Linked DNA regions of Spartinivicinus poritis. The main gene of each other region encodes a partner of the protein of the gene in region 2 in a complex. Links are inferred from orthologs where the notes say so. Each region holds a gene or a part of one and is shown on either strand. Other genes may lie near its edges. The genes, in order: sdhA and ORQ98_RS00575.

Region 1 (7,632 bases), on a different replicon or contig from region 2:
TAGCCATACTCAAATGCCAGCACCGCTTCTTCTGATAAGAATGAATCATAAATATCAAAGGCTGGCTGATCTTCGGCAAGATTTTTTAGTGGAATATAAGCTTCACCGTCTTTTTGATTATGCAATACCGCATGACGGTGAGAGAAAGTACCACGACCTACATCCTGACCCGTAATCCGAATGGGATTGTCCTGATGCAATAGCGTGGCATAAGCCATAGTTTCCGCAAAACCCCAGTTGATGGGTAAAGCACCCGCTGCCATTTTGCGGCGGTCTTCAATGATTTTCCCTACCTGGCGCTGAACAACAACCCCGTCAGGAATATCGTGTAATTTATTAGCCAACTCTTGCAGTACATTAACATCAACCCGAGTGTCATGTTTTGCAGTCCACTCATGACCGATATAGGGTGCCCAATCAACAAACAGCTCTTTGTTAGGCTCTTTTACCAGGCTTTTCACAACATGCTGGCCATTATCCAATGCGGTGCGATAGCCTTCGAATATCTGCTTGTCCTCTTCGGCAGTCAACGTCCCTTCTTTAATCAGGCGCTCTGCATACAAAGTACGCGTGGTTGGTTGACTTTTAATAACTTGGTACATCAACGGCTGTGTACCAGAAGGCTCATCCGCCTCATTGTGGCCACGACGGCGATAACAAACCAGGTCAATGACCACATCTTTTTTAAACTGCATCCGGTAGTCTAAAGCCAGACGAGTGACAAATAATACGGCTTCTGGATCATCGCCGTTCACATGCAGAATTGGCGCCTCAACGATTTTAGCGACATCAGTGCAATATTCTGTTGAGCGGGCATCATCCTGACGACTGGTGGTAAAACCAACCTGGTTGTTAACAATAATATGGATGGTACCGCCTGTCTTATAAGCCCGGGTTTGCGACATTTGCAGGGTTTCCATTACCACACCCTGACCAGCAAATGCTGCATCACCATGAAGATTAATAGGTACCACTAAATCACGATTAACATCATTACGACGATCTTGACGCGCCCTTACCGAACCTTCAACGACAGGTGAAACAATTTCCAGGTGAGATGGGTTAAATGCCATCGCCAAGTGAATTTCACCACCAGGCGTCATCACATTAGATGAAAAGCCTTGATGGTATTTCACATCACCTGAGCCTTCATCCTGGAGTTTTTTCCCTTCAAACTCATCAAATAAATCAGCGGGGTTTTTACCCAGGATATTCACTAATAAATTCAAGCGACCCCGATGGGCCATGCCAATAACCATTTCTTTGGCACCATAGGAGCCGGCCCGTTGAATGAGTTCATCAACCATTGGCACTAAGCTTTCGCCCCCTTCCAGACCAAAGCGTTTAGTCCCTGGGTATTTAGTGCCTAAATATTTTTCTAAGCCTTCTGCAGCTGATAGTCGCTCTAATAAATGCAGTTTGGATTCTTTGCTAATCGTTGGATGGGCTCGATTGGACTCTAAGCGCTGCTCAAACCAGCGACGCTCTTCTGAATCCACTATGTGCATAAACTCAGCACCAATGGTAGAGCAGTAAGTGTTTTTTAAACCTTGCCAGATCTCTTTAAGAGTGGCTTCGTCTTTACCGAAAGAGAGGGAAACTGTTTGAAATACGGTGTCTAAATCAGCTTGATTAAGCCCATGATGTTCCAAAGTTAAATCTGGGACTTGCTGACGCTGCTGAAGATTTAGGGGGTCAAGCTTGGAATTCTGGTGACCCCGTTGACGGAATGACTCAATCAACTCCATTACCTGAACTTGTTTTTTCTCATGTTCAGAAGTAACGGAAACCGGTGCCATTACATGGGAGGTAGATCGTTGTTTGGCTAGTAGCTGGAAGTGTTCTCGAATTGTTGCATGCGAAACATCTTGAGCACTGACGCCTTCAATTTGTGGCAATTTTTCAAAATAATCACGCCACTCTTCTGGGATGGCATTTGGATCACGCAAAAATTGCTCGTATAACTCTTCTACATAAGCTGCATTGCCACCAGATATATGCGCCGTCCGCCACATCTGGTGCATGACACCTTCTTGCATTCTTATTACCCCATGAGTAAGACAGCTATCCGGCAAGTTTTGTCAGGTTTTCACCCCCGATCAAGCAAAACTGCTTTTATCTAGGGCTAAACAGCTTATTACTTGTTGACCAAATAAGCTTAAGCTGCTTTACCAGATAGGCCGACAAACAGACTCGTTATATTTCGGTTCTAACACTCACACAAAAACCGGGGCATTACGGCAGTTGTATTTAAACGAAAATTAAACACAATCTACCAGCTCCGGCTATTCAGTTGCATGACAATACATAAAATTCAAAGCACCTTTTTAAAAGCCTATCTTTAAAAAGACGCTCTTATAAACGCACTCTATATAAGCACATTCTTACAAGTACATTTATAAGTGCATTATGCACTGCAATACAGTTAACCTTGCATGTAGGGCACCTGTCGGAAATACTCAACCAACTGACGCTTTGGGTTTTATACCTATTACCAAAAGCATTTAGTATAAGTACATCTAACCAAAATAATTAAAAGGGCCTGCACCCTCCCTTTTGATTATTTTGTCAGATATTCACAGGCAGAAAAAATATCCTACTGTAAATAACTTGACCTACCTGTTTAAATGCCCTACAAAAACAGGTGCACAGTATGAACTGAAACACCTGAAATTACTATTACTAAGTCCCACTCTTTAACAGCATTTGCCTAATGTGGCCAATGGCGCGAGTTGGGTTAAGCCCCTTAGGGCAAACATTGACACAATTCATTATACCCCGGCAACGGAATACACTAAAAGGGTCGTCTAATTCTGCAAGCCGCTCTTCAGTGTGCGTATCACGACTATCTGCAAGAAAACGATAAGCTTGCAATAAACCAGCAGGACCAACAAACTTATCAGGGTTCCACCAAAATGAAGGGCAGGAAGTAGAACAGCAGGCACATAAAATACACTCATACAAGCCGTCTAATTTTTCTCTGTCTTCAGGCATTTGCAACCGTTCAATTGCTGGTGCTGGTTCATCATTCAGCAGATAAGGTTTAATTTTCTCATACTGCTTATAGAATTGACTCATATCCACTACCAGGTCACGTACCACCGGTAACCCAGGTAATGGCCGCAAAATCAGTTTATTGCTACCTTTAGTGGCCTCTGATACAGGGGTAATACACGCCAACCCATTAGTGCCATTCATATTCATGCCATCAGAGCCACATACGCCTTCACGGCAGGAACGACGGTAAGCTAACGATGGGTCCTTTTCTTTCAACAAACCCAATACATCCAGCACCATTAAATCCTTACCTTCAGGAAGATCAATGGTCACATCCTGCATGTAAGGGGTTTTATCGGTTTCAGGATTATAACGATAGATACTGACTAACATGATCTCCCCCTTAGTATTTACGTGCTTTTGGTGGAAACGCATCAACTGTCTTCGGCGAGAAATTAACGTCTCGCTTACCAATCCGTTTCTCTAATGGGAAATACATAGAGTGTTTTAACCAGTTTTTATCATCCCGATCTGGATAGTCATCTCTGGCGTGAGCACCACGACTTTCTTTGCGCTCTTCAGCCGCCATCGCTGTAGCAAAGGCTACTTCATAAAGGTTTTCCAACTCAAGTGCTTCAATACGTGCCGTATTAAATGCAGATGACTTGTCTTCTAAATGGGTATTTTGAATCCGCTCGCCAATTTCCTCGAGTATTTTAATGCCTTTTTGCATACTCTTGCCTTCGCGGAATACACCAAAATAAAGCTGCATGGTCTTTTGTAATTCAGCACGCACTTCAGCGACTTTTTCACCGCCTTTTGATGTATTTAAGCGATTCAAACGGGACATCGCTGCTTCAATATCAGTATCACTGGCATCCATTGAGTCAAAGCCTTCACGCAATGACTGCTCAATTTGTAAACCAGCCGCACGACCAAATACCACTAAGTCAAGCAGTGAATTACCACCTAAACGGTTAGCGCCGTGTACTGAAACACAAGCCACTTCACCACAGGCATAAAGACCTTCAACAACCATGTCTTTGCCTTTCTTATCTTGAGCAATCGCCTGACCACCCACATTCGTCGCCACACCTCCCATCATATAGTGACAGGTTGGGACCACCGGAATTGGCTGTTTAACTGGATCAACATGGGCAAAGGTACGGGATAACTCTAAAATACCAGGCAGACGTAAATTCAGGGTTTCGTCACCCAAGTGATCTAACTTTAACAGTACGTGGTCTTTATTTGGACCACAGCCACGGCCTTCCAGAATTTCTAAAATCATTGAACGAGCCACTACATCACGACCAGCCAAGTCTTTTGCATTCGGGGCATAACGCTCCATGAAGCGTTCACCTTCGCTATTGATTAAGTAGCCACCTTCACCACGGCAGCCTTCAGTCACCAGCACACCGGCTCCAGCAATACCGGTTGGGTGGAACTGCCACATTTCCATATCTTGAGCAGGCACACCAGCACGCAATGACATACCCACACCATCCCCGGTATTAATAAGCGCGTTAGTGGTTGATTGGTAAATACGACCAGCGCCGCCGGTTGCTAATACTGTGGCTTTGGATTTGATATAAACGGTTTCGCCGGTTTCGATACAAATCGCAACAACCCCAACAATTGACCCTTTTTGGTTTTTAACCAAATCAACGGCATACCATTCATTTAAGAAGGTAGTACCACCTTTTAAGTTACCTTGATAAAGTGCATGCAATAAAGCATGGCCAGTACGGTCAGCCGCAGCACAGGTTCTCGCCGCCTGACCACCTTCACCAAAATTTTTCGACTGACCACCAAACGGCCGCTGATAAATACGACCGGTTTCAGTACGGGAAAATGGCAGCCCCATATGCTCAAGCTCAAATACAGCTTGCGGACCTACCGAGCACATATATTCGATAGCATCCTGATCACCAATGTAATCAGAGCCTTTTACGGTGTCGTACATATGCCAACGCCAATCATCATTAGGATCAGCACTGGCAATCGCACAAGTGATACCACCTTGAGCGGAAACTGTGTGCGAACGTGTTGGAAATACTTTAGTAATACAGGCAGTTTTAACACCTGACTCGGTCAATTGCAGTGCCGCGCGCATCCCGGCACCACCACCACCAACTACAATTGCATCAAAGGAAATGGTGCGAATATTGGCCATTGATTATAATCCCCACAAAATCTGAATACCCCAAACCACATAAGCAAACATGGCAAAGCCACATAGCGCTTGAACAGAAAAGCGGACAACAACCGCTTTATTGCCAATTGCTTGCTCAGTCAGGTAGTCGGTCGTGATGGTCCACATACCAACCCAGGCATGTGCACCTAATGCGACAATGGCCATTAAGCTAAAAATACGCATACCTGTCCCGCTGAAAAGTGCATGCCAGTCAGCATAGGTCAAGCCAGGATGCGTAATGAAATAGCCCATCATAAAAATAAAGTAGGCACCTAGTACAATGGCTGATACACGCTGTACCATCCAGTCATATAAGCCACTACGAGACAAGTTGGTTACATTGGTTACCATACCCACACCCCAGCGATCAGAATCAGTAATACAGAAACAGCAAGTGTCACTTTGGAGGCTAATAAGCCAGACTCTTTACCATCAGCAATATCGATGTCGAGCAACAAGTGTTTTACACCAGCAACAAAGTGATAAATTAATGCTGACAATAAACCCCAAGTGATAAACTTGGCGAAGGGATGGCTCATTGTTTCTTTTATACTGTTAAAGCCTTCTTCAGAGCTTAGGGATGATTCCAAAGCACTTAAAAGAAAAGCGATGCCAACAAAAAGAATGACACCCGATATACGGTGGAGGATGGAAGTGTACGCTGGTAACGGGAGTTTTATAGTTCTAAGATCTAAGTTTACAGGTCGTTTGCTATTCACGGCTCTTTCACACTCAAGCAGGCCCAGTCAGGCGTGATATCTTTTGGACGCGTACAAAGACTCGTGCTGCATCCTATAAATGAGTGGCGCCACTTATTTATAGGATGCAGCTCGTTTCATAAATAGGTTAGAAGTCATTGACTGTATTAGCCAGTAACCCCAACAAATTCGCGGCTGAAGTATAAATAGATCGTTTATTAATTACAATTGTGTAATGTTACTACATCCACCCACAATCAGATTATTTTTTAATCAAATATTATATAAACAGAAAATTGCTGCTTCCCTAATGTAATAACCAGCGATTAATTTCAAAGATAGAAGACTGTTATTAACTAGTTAAATATGCTACTAAAATAGGCTAAGCTGTTTCTTCTTGGAGTCTACAATAGCTTAAAGGTAACAACTATATAATTTTTCAGTAATAATTATTCAACAAGCCCCCAACCTGGGCACATTTGACAAAATGTTCTTTCTCTCTATAGTTGTGCCCGTTTACTGAGGGTATCGTAATAGGTTTTCGACACCCTCCCACCTCCTGGGAAGATATAATTAAGACGGTGTTTATTCGTCAATTTACTAGCGTTTGTTGATAATTACTTGCAAGCTGCCAAAAGCGTTCTTTGCTTAAACGTCAACAGACCCTAAGTGTTTTACAATAGTAAGAGGGTATATCCGTACCAATGATGTTTTACCCTTCCAAAAGAATGGCATGATAGGAGGCCTAGATGGCAGAAAAAAAAGCGCAATTGACCATCGGCGATACAACCCATGAGCTACCCGTTTACTCCGGTTCGCTTGGGCCTGATGTAATTGATGTAAGAGAGTTAACGTCCAAAGGTTTTTTTACTTTTGATCCTGGCTTCGTATCCACTGCCGCTTGCGAGTCAAAAATTACCTTTATTGACGGCTCTAAAGGCGTACTGCTACACCGTGGTTACCCTATCGAGCAATTAGCCGAACAATCAGACTATTTAGAAGTTTGCTACTTGCTGATGTATGGCGACCTACCCAACGCCGAGCAAAAAGCCAAATTTATTGCCACAATAAAAAACCACACCATGGTTCACGAGCAACTGCGTAACTTTTTTAACGGTTTCCGCCGTGATGCGCACCCAATGGCCATCATGTGTGGGGTAGTTGGCGCATTATCCGCTTTCTACCATGACTCACTGGATATCAGTAATGAGCACCACCGAGAAATTGCCGCTTTCCGGTTGATTTCAAAAATGCCAACCCTGGCTGCAATGGTATATAAATATTCCATTGGCCAACCCTTCATGTACCCTCGCAATGACTTAAGTTATGGCGAAAACTTCTTGCACATGATGTTTGGCACCCCTTGTGAAGAAAGCAATATTAACCCAGTGCTTGCTCGTGCCATGGACCGTATTTTCCTTCTCCATGCTGACCACGAACAAAATGCTTCAACTTCTACTGTTCGCCTGGCTGGTTCATCTGGTGCCAACCCATTTGCCTGTATTGCTTCTGGCATTGCTGCTTTATGGGGACCTGCTCACGGTGGCGCCAACGAAGCGGTACTCAATATGCTGGAAGAAATTGGCGACGAAAAGCATATTGATAAGTTTATTGCTCGTGCCAAAGATAAAGACGACCCATTCCGTCTAATGGGCTTCGGCCATCGGGTATACAAAAACTTCGACCCACGAGCCAAAGTAATGAAGCAAAGCTGTGATGAAGTACTGGAAGAACTTGGCC
Region 2 (7,378 bases):
ACATCCTGAACTTCCTGATGATCATGAATATAACGACTAACAAGTCCCAGGATTTTGTGTTGGTACTTCATTACCAACATATCAAAAGCACGCTTATCCCCCTGTTGCACTCGCTCAACTAATCGTTGATCCGAGTCTTGCGTACTTACCATCGCCACCTCCCCCGCTCAATGGCTAAAGGCTGCAGTTGCAGCTGAAAGCCCCGTGGGAGTTGCCGAAGCATCACATTTTGTTCTGTTGTGTAGACCATACTCAATAACAAAAGTTCTCTGCTTTTTTAGGATAAGTCATCTAATCATGCCCCGCAGGATTTAATAAACCAACTTACCCAATTAACTTTACTCAACTGCCTTCTTAAACTACCTAAAAATGCCTTAGTTATCTGTATTATCTGTCTGCCTAACTGCTGATTAGCTATCAAGCTAGTTGTACCTCAGCCAAACTAACAACAGTTGTAGTCTATTAATAGAAAACAACTTTCTATTTCCTGACGGATAATTGATTCACTCAATCGCCTTAAGTTCCTTCCAGAACCTTAAGCCTTTTCACAAAATTGGTTGATTAGCGCCACAGCAGTCTCGTTATTTAATTAACAGTTTTAGTGTCGTAATCATGCTAGCCGCCATAAAGGGTATGCAGTTATACTAGCGTTTTTTGTTAAATGCCCATTGATTAGCTCCCACCCTATGAAAACAGCCCATCATTTTGATGTCCTCATTATCGGAAGCGGTGCAGCAGGTCTGACGTTAGCGCTTCACCTTGCTGAACAGTCCAGTGTAGCCGTATTAAGCAAAGCCGACCTGGCTGCTGGCTCAACTTATTGGGCCCAAGGAGGTGTTGCCGCTGTAATTGACAGTGACGATACCATAGAAGCGCATATTAACGATACTGAAAAGGCTGGAGCGGGTCTTTGCCACGCAGATGCAGTGAAATATACCGTTAGTCACAGCCAAGAAAGCATCCAATGGCTGATTAATAGTGGCGTGCCTTTTACCAAAGACAGAAAAAGTAACAATGGCTTTCACCTTACTAAAGAAGGTGGTCATAGCCATCGCCGAGTTATCCATGCAGCCGATGCCACTGGCCAAGCAATTTTTGAAACACTTATAGAAAAAGCACAGGCTCATCCTAATATCACTCTATTTGACCAACGTGTTGCCATTGACTTGATTAATAGCCAAAAATTTGGTCATGCTCACAACTGTTGTATAGGTGCTTACGTACTGAACCTTAGCACTGATCAAGTAGAGCTATTTCAAACTAAGTTCACTGTCATTGCGACAGGTGGTGCCAGCAAAGTTTATCTATATACGAGTAATCAGGATGGTGCTTCAGGAGATGGCATTGCGATGGCTTGGCGAGCAGGTTGCCGAGTAGCCAATATGGAGTTCAATCAGTTTCACCCTACTTGTTTATTTCATCCCCATGCCAAGTCATTTTTAATTTCTGAAGCCGTTAGAGGAGAAGGTGGCAAATTACTATTACCCAATGGCCAGCGCTTTATGGATCAGTTTGATCCTCGTGGTGAATTAGCTCCTCGCGATATTGTGGCACGAGGCATTGACCATGAAATGAAACGCTTGGGTTTAGACTGTGTATTTTTAGACATTAGTCATAAGCCTGCCAAATTTATTGAGCAGCATTTTCCCACCATATTACAGCACTGTGCCAGCTTTGGTATTGATATCACCAAAGAACCTATTCCAGTAGTGCCTGCCGCTCACTACACTTGTGGGGGAGTTTTAGTTGATCAGCATGGCCAAACAGATATTCCCAACCTTTACGCTATTGGAGAAGCCAGCTTTACAGGCTTACACGGAGCCAACCGATTAGCCAGTAATTCATTATTAGAATGTATTGTTTATGGCCGCTCTGCTGCAATAAACATTTTAGCAAAACTGCCAAACACCCAGACAACACCAGCTGTACCAGCATGGGATGAGAGTCAGGTCACTGACTCAGATGAAGACATTATTATTGCCCACAACTGGGAAGAGTTAAGACGGTTCATGTGGGACTATGTAGGCATCGTCAGAACCAATAAGCGCTTACAGCGTGCCAAACACCGTATTGACCTTTTACAACAAGAGATTTATGAATTTTACAGCAACTATAAAGTCAGTAATGACTTAATTGAGTTGCGTAACCTGGCTGTCGTTGCAGACTTAATTATCCAGTCTGCCTTGCAACGAAAAGAGAGTCGTGGTTTGCATTATACCCTTGACTATCCAGAGCAATTACCCGTTGCTACTGACACTATCTTAATCCCTGAAAATTTTCTAGGTGCGAACTTCTAACGGTAAGCAACAGAAAGTTGTACCTAATTGCAACAAGAGAGACTTTTGCAAAGCTAGGTTTTAAAGAATAGGGTTTTCTGGCTCAGTGGCAAAGTCGTGGCTTAAAATTACTCGCAATTGACGGTAGGCTTCTTTATCAACAGAGTCGGGGGTAATCACCAGCGAGTATCGTGACAACTGGCCTACTTTAATCCGAACAATCGTTAAGGGCACAGTGATAAAACAGTCATTTGCTAGCTCACCCTGAAAAGTAACTTGCTGGTTGGTTAGTAACTGCCACTGAGTTTGACTCAACCGCCTAAGCTCAATAATGCTACCTGGCAGCTTTTTTAATCCATACAACAAAGTTTGATAACAACCAAAAGCCAGTAGGCCACCAACCGTAGTTAACTTAAGTGCCCAGTGTATATTTACCAGCCAACAAAGTAATACTGCCAACCCTAAATATAAACTAGTAAGGTAAATACAAAGCGCCTTAGAAGAACTGATTTTTAACTTAAGTTGGTGACCATTAATTTAGCGCTACTCCTTTGGTTGCACTCGATCCAAAATAATATCAACAATACGAGCTAGGTCAGGGTCTTCTGGGCGACTTTTTTGCATAAACCAGCCAAACATATCTTGATCCTCACAACTCAGTAGCTTTTCATAACGGGCTTGATCTTCAGGGCTCAACTGCGGATAAGCTTCCTTTAAAAAAGGCACTAATAGTACATCCAACTCCAGCATACCGCGCCGACTATGCCAAAATAACCGATTGAGTTCAGTTTGTGATTTCATAACAAGCCTCTACTACTTTGAGATAAGGGTCTGTTCCACTCCCTAGCCCTAGCATTATATGCTTCCTCAACAAATTACGCATTTATTCATGTTGATAATCTCAGTAATATGTCAATCATATTCTCTTTTATCATCATCACTAACAACAGGTTAAATGTTCAACATGACCACCACATGGCAATCATTTCTAACTAAACAGGGTGCAACCTTTGATGGCCATCTACTGACATGCTTCCATAACCAAGAAGAGCTATCAGACATAACTCAACAGTCCATCATTAGTGACCTTGGACCACAAGGAATTTTACAAGTATCTGGAGAAGGTGCTGAGCAATTTTTACAAGGCCAACTGACTTGTGATGTCAAAGCACTCCCAGACAATACCCTGACATTAGGTGCCTGTTGTAATAACAAAGGACGAATGCTTACTAACTTTTACTTACTTCGCTTGCCCAATCATTTTTGGCTAATTATGGATCGTAATTTAGTCGACTCGATGATTGAAGAACTGAAAAAATACTGTGCTTTTTTTAAAGCCGAAATGCTTAATGTCACTGACCAATATGTAAGCCTTGGACTAACAGGCTCACATATCCCTTCATTACTCAATAGCCAGCAAATACCAACACCATCCGAAGCTGGACAAAGCCAGTCTTTTAGTAACCAGGTGATTTGTCAGCTACCAAGCCAGCTCCATCGTTATCAAGTCTGGTTAACTACAGCAACTGCAGTCCAATTATGGGAAAACTTGCCTGCCGAAGTTGCTCCAGTTAGTTACAACCAGTGGCAACTACTTGATATTCAGGCTGGTTTAGCTTGGGTAAACCAGGAAGCTCGCCTGGCATTTATTCCTCAACAGTTTAATATGCAGGTAACAGGAGGTATAAGCTTTAAAAAAGGCTGCTATACAGGTCAAGAAATTGTTGCGCGCATGCAATATTTAGGGAAACAAAAAAATCATCTGTATTGCATTCAATACCAAACAGATCAGCCGATTCCTAATATGACTCCTCTCCAGTCTCACTCACATACGGCAAATGTAGGCCACTTGATTAATAGCGCACAAATAACCAATAACCAGTTCCAAGCACTAGCTGTACTACAAGATAAGGCAGTTGCAGCAGATGACTTATATTTTGCCAAACAGCCAAATGAAAAAGTGATATTGTTGGATTTGCCCTATACTGTCTAAAAAGATACACCTCCCAGGTAATAGAGGGTGTTGCAAAAGAGTACAGAAAGTAAATTTTGCGACAACCTGAATACACTAGGGGTATATTTATCTGTTCGCCAAATAAACGGACTATACTAATCCCGGACTGATTAATTTGGGTGCTTTCCCTATGGCTAACCTGTCAGAACGAATTGAAGAAGAGATTTTAGACGCACTTAGAAATGATGAATTAAGCCTGCCAACCCTTCCTGAAGTAGCATTAAAAGTACGGGAAACCGCAGAAGACCCGGAAGCAGGAGTGGTTGAGTTGGCAAAAGTTATTAGTAATGATGCCGCCATTACCGCTCGCATTATAAAGGTCGTTAACTCCCCCTTAATGCGTACCAGCCGTGAAATCGATAATATCCAAATGGCGGTGAATCGGCTAGGTATGACCTATAGTGCCAACCTTGCCACCGGGCTGGCGATGGAGCAAATGTTCCAAGCTACTTCAGATGTTGTAGACAAAATGATGCGCGATGTGTGGTCTAAAAGCACTGAAGTTGCAGGTATCTGCAATGTGTTATGCCGACACTATACTAAGCTACAACCAGACCAAGCAATGCTTGCAGGACTCATGCATAAAATTGGTGCACTACCAGTGCTGACTTATGTGGAAAGTATCTCTAACATTCCCGATAGTATTACCCTGGCTCATGTTATTGAAAAAACTCACCCCACTCTAGGCACCAAAATTCTTGAAGCCTGGGATTTCCCCAGCATGATTGCCAAAGTGCCTGAAGAATATATCAAGTTTGATCGAGACTCCCCTAAAGTAGATTACGTAGATATTGTGATGGTCGCTAACTTACAAAGCTTAGTCGGCACTGGCCACCCTTATACAGAAATGGACTGGAGTTCAATAAAGGCTTTTGAAAAACTCGGCTTAGATCCAAATGTAGACATGAACGAAGCTGAAGACTTGAGTGATGAGATGGAAGCCGCTATGGCCCTGCTAGCTCAATAATGACCTAATGCTATTAATGGTTTAACACTATCACTTGCCCTGCTGCCAAACAAATGCTGCCTTTAGGCTTCTGGCAACAGGGTTTATTGATAGGCGTATTGCTAGTCTTTTGCAACGATATATTTAAGGGATATTCTCTTCTACTAGGTGCAACGCTTCATCAAAGTCAAAGTTATCAATTTTTTCTCCAATTTGGCCAAGCAGCTTTGGATCAAGTGCGTTCGTTAACTGGGGCATTAACTTTTGCCATACAGCCATTACTTCGGTATCCCCACTAGCCAGCATATTTTTCAATTGACCAAGTTCATCTGCAGCAGAGGCATCACTACTATTATGCTCACTAGTCACTTCAGCTCCAACAGCTGCTTGGATGTCAGTTGTCGTATCATCAGTGTCTTCACTAATGACTCCTGGTAACTGACTCAATTCTTCTGACAACATTTGAGAGCATGCTTCTAGTTGATTAAATGCCTGCTCAGCCTGCTCAAACTGCTCTGCTTTAATTAGTTTTTCTAATGCCAAGCAACTGTCTTGTAATTCGTTAGCACCAATATTACCCGCAACCCCCTTCATTGTATGAGCTTGATAAAGGGCTTGCTCCCAGTCTCGATTAGTAAGTGACTGCCCTAGTGACTGCAAATTTGCTGGCTGCTGATTAATAAAATCGCGGAGCAACTTACAATATAAAACCTGATTTTGCATAACCCTGGATAAGCCTGCAGTTAAATCAATACTAGCAAGCTGCTCTGGCCACTCTAACTGAGGTTGATTAACCCTTTTATTGCTAATAATGGGTTTCGCTTTGAGCCACCTGGCAATCATGACACTCAATTCATCAGGGTTTAATGGCTTTGCAATATGGTCATTCATACCTGCAGCCAAGCACTTTTCTCGATCTCGTCGCATTGCATGAGCTGTCATTGCCACAATAGGCAGCTTATCAAATTGAGGCATACTGCGAATTTTTTCTGTTGCCTGAAAGCCATCCATTTCAGGCATTTGAATATCCATAAATACCAGTTGAAAGTTATCCTGCTGAATGCGGTCTACTGCCTCTCGACCATTATTAACAATGACAACATTCAAGCCCAGTGCTAATAATAATTCCTGAGCAACCTGCTGGTTAATTTCATTATCTTCTGCCAACAATACTTTAGCACCCGCCAGTTGTGGTGCTATTTGAGTCAATTGCTGACTGCCTTTTAATACTCTGGCTCGATACCAGCGGTCGCAGGTTCTTAAGACAGTTTCCAGTAATACGGAAGGGCTGACAGGTTTAATTAAAAAACCATCCACGGCACCTTGTGCCTGTTGCATAATTTCTTCCCGGCCATAAGCGGTGACCATTACAATTGCAGGTATTTTATATAGCCCCTCCATTTGCTTGATATGAATTGATGCATCTATACCATCAGTGTCGGGCATTCGCCAATCCATCAACACCAGCTCAAAACAATCACCAGGCATCTGGTTAGCCTGCTTAATTAATTCATAAGCTTCCGTCGCTGAGCTGACCGCCTGAGGTCTCAGGCTAAATGTTTCCAGCATATCAGTAAGCACTGTTTGTGATGTTTCATTATCATCCACTATTAATACGCGAACACCTTGCAGCTCTTCACTGAGTCTTTTTAATTGATCTTCTGAGCGATGGATGCCAAGTTTAGCGGTAAACACAAACTCACTGCCATGCCCCACTTCACTCACTACTTTTATATCTCCTCCCATCATGGCCACGAGTTTTTTACAAATGGCTAGGCCTAGCCCTGTGCCACCAAACTTACGGGTGGTTGAGCCATCCACCTGAGAAAATGAGTCAAATAAGCGAGTTAAATGATCTTCACTAATCCCAATACCACTGTCCTTGACAGTAAATACCAGTTCAACTTCTTCATCACCTTTCGAGCGTACTTTAGCACTAACCGTCACCTGCCCTTTACGGGTAAACTTAATCGCGTTATGAGTTAAATTAATTAAGACTTGGCCCAACCGCAGTGGATCACCGATCAATTGACGAGGCACATCAGGCTCTATTTGATACACAACTTTTAGGTTTTTCTCTTCTGCTTTAACCCCCATCATGCTCGATAAATTATCAAAGACTTCTTCTATATCGAAGTTGAT

The links.
Region 1: the proteins of ORQ98_RS00575 (region 2) and sdhA are in contact, whole or in part, in a crystal structure (PDB 6C12), measured with the Escherichia coli proteins. The link is inferred for Spartinivicinus poritis from one-to-one orthologs.

What each region holds. Positions count from the first base shown.
Region 1 is NZ_JAPMOU010000003.1:288,723-296,354, forward strand. Bases 2,788-5,777 are described here. They hold sdhA (succinate dehydrogenase flavoprotein subunit), read right to left. Parts: upstream 5,174-5,777; coding sequence 3,401-5,173; downstream 2,788-3,400. Other genes in these bases: ORQ98_RS04305 (succinate dehydrogenase iron-sulfur subunit), read right to left, coding at 2,788-3,390; sdhD (succinate dehydrogenase, hydrophobic membrane anchor protein), read right to left, coding at 5,177-5,545; sdhC (succinate dehydrogenase, cytochrome b556 subunit), read right to left, coding at 5,539-5,777. Outside these bases: ORQ98_RS04300 (2-oxoglutarate dehydrogenase E1 component), read right to left, coding at 1-2,039; more of ORQ98_RS04305, read right to left, coding at 2,683-2,787; more of sdhC, read right to left, coding at 5,778-5,913; gltA (citrate synthase), read left to right, coding at 6,642-7,632. UniProt on the Escherichia coli protein: Two distinct, membrane-bound, FAD-containing enzymes are responsible for the catalysis of fumarate and succinate interconversion; the fumarate reductase is used in anaerobic growth, and the succinate dehydrogenase is used in aerobic growth.
Region 2 is NZ_JAPMOU010000001.1:122,863-130,240, forward strand. What follows is about bases 1,449-4,184. They hold ORQ98_RS00575 (FAD assembly factor SdhE), read right to left. Parts: upstream 3,078-4,184; coding sequence 2,820-3,077; downstream 1,449-2,819. Other genes in these bases: nadB (L-aspartate oxidase), read left to right, coding at 1,449-2,297; ORQ98_RS00570 (protein YgfX), read right to left, coding at 2,358-2,813; ygfZ (CAF17-like 4Fe-4S cluster assembly/insertion protein YgfZ), read left to right, coding at 3,241-4,184. Outside these bases: RNA polymerase sigma factor RpoE, read right to left, coding at 1-152; more of nadB, read left to right, coding at 687-1,448; more of ygfZ, read left to right, coding at 4,185-4,269; ORQ98_RS00585 (HDOD domain-containing protein), read left to right, coding at 4,421-5,257; ORQ98_RS00590 (transporter substrate-binding domain-containing protein), read right to left, coding at 5,381-7,378. UniProt on the Escherichia coli protein: An FAD assembly protein, which accelerates covalent attachment of the cofactor into other proteins.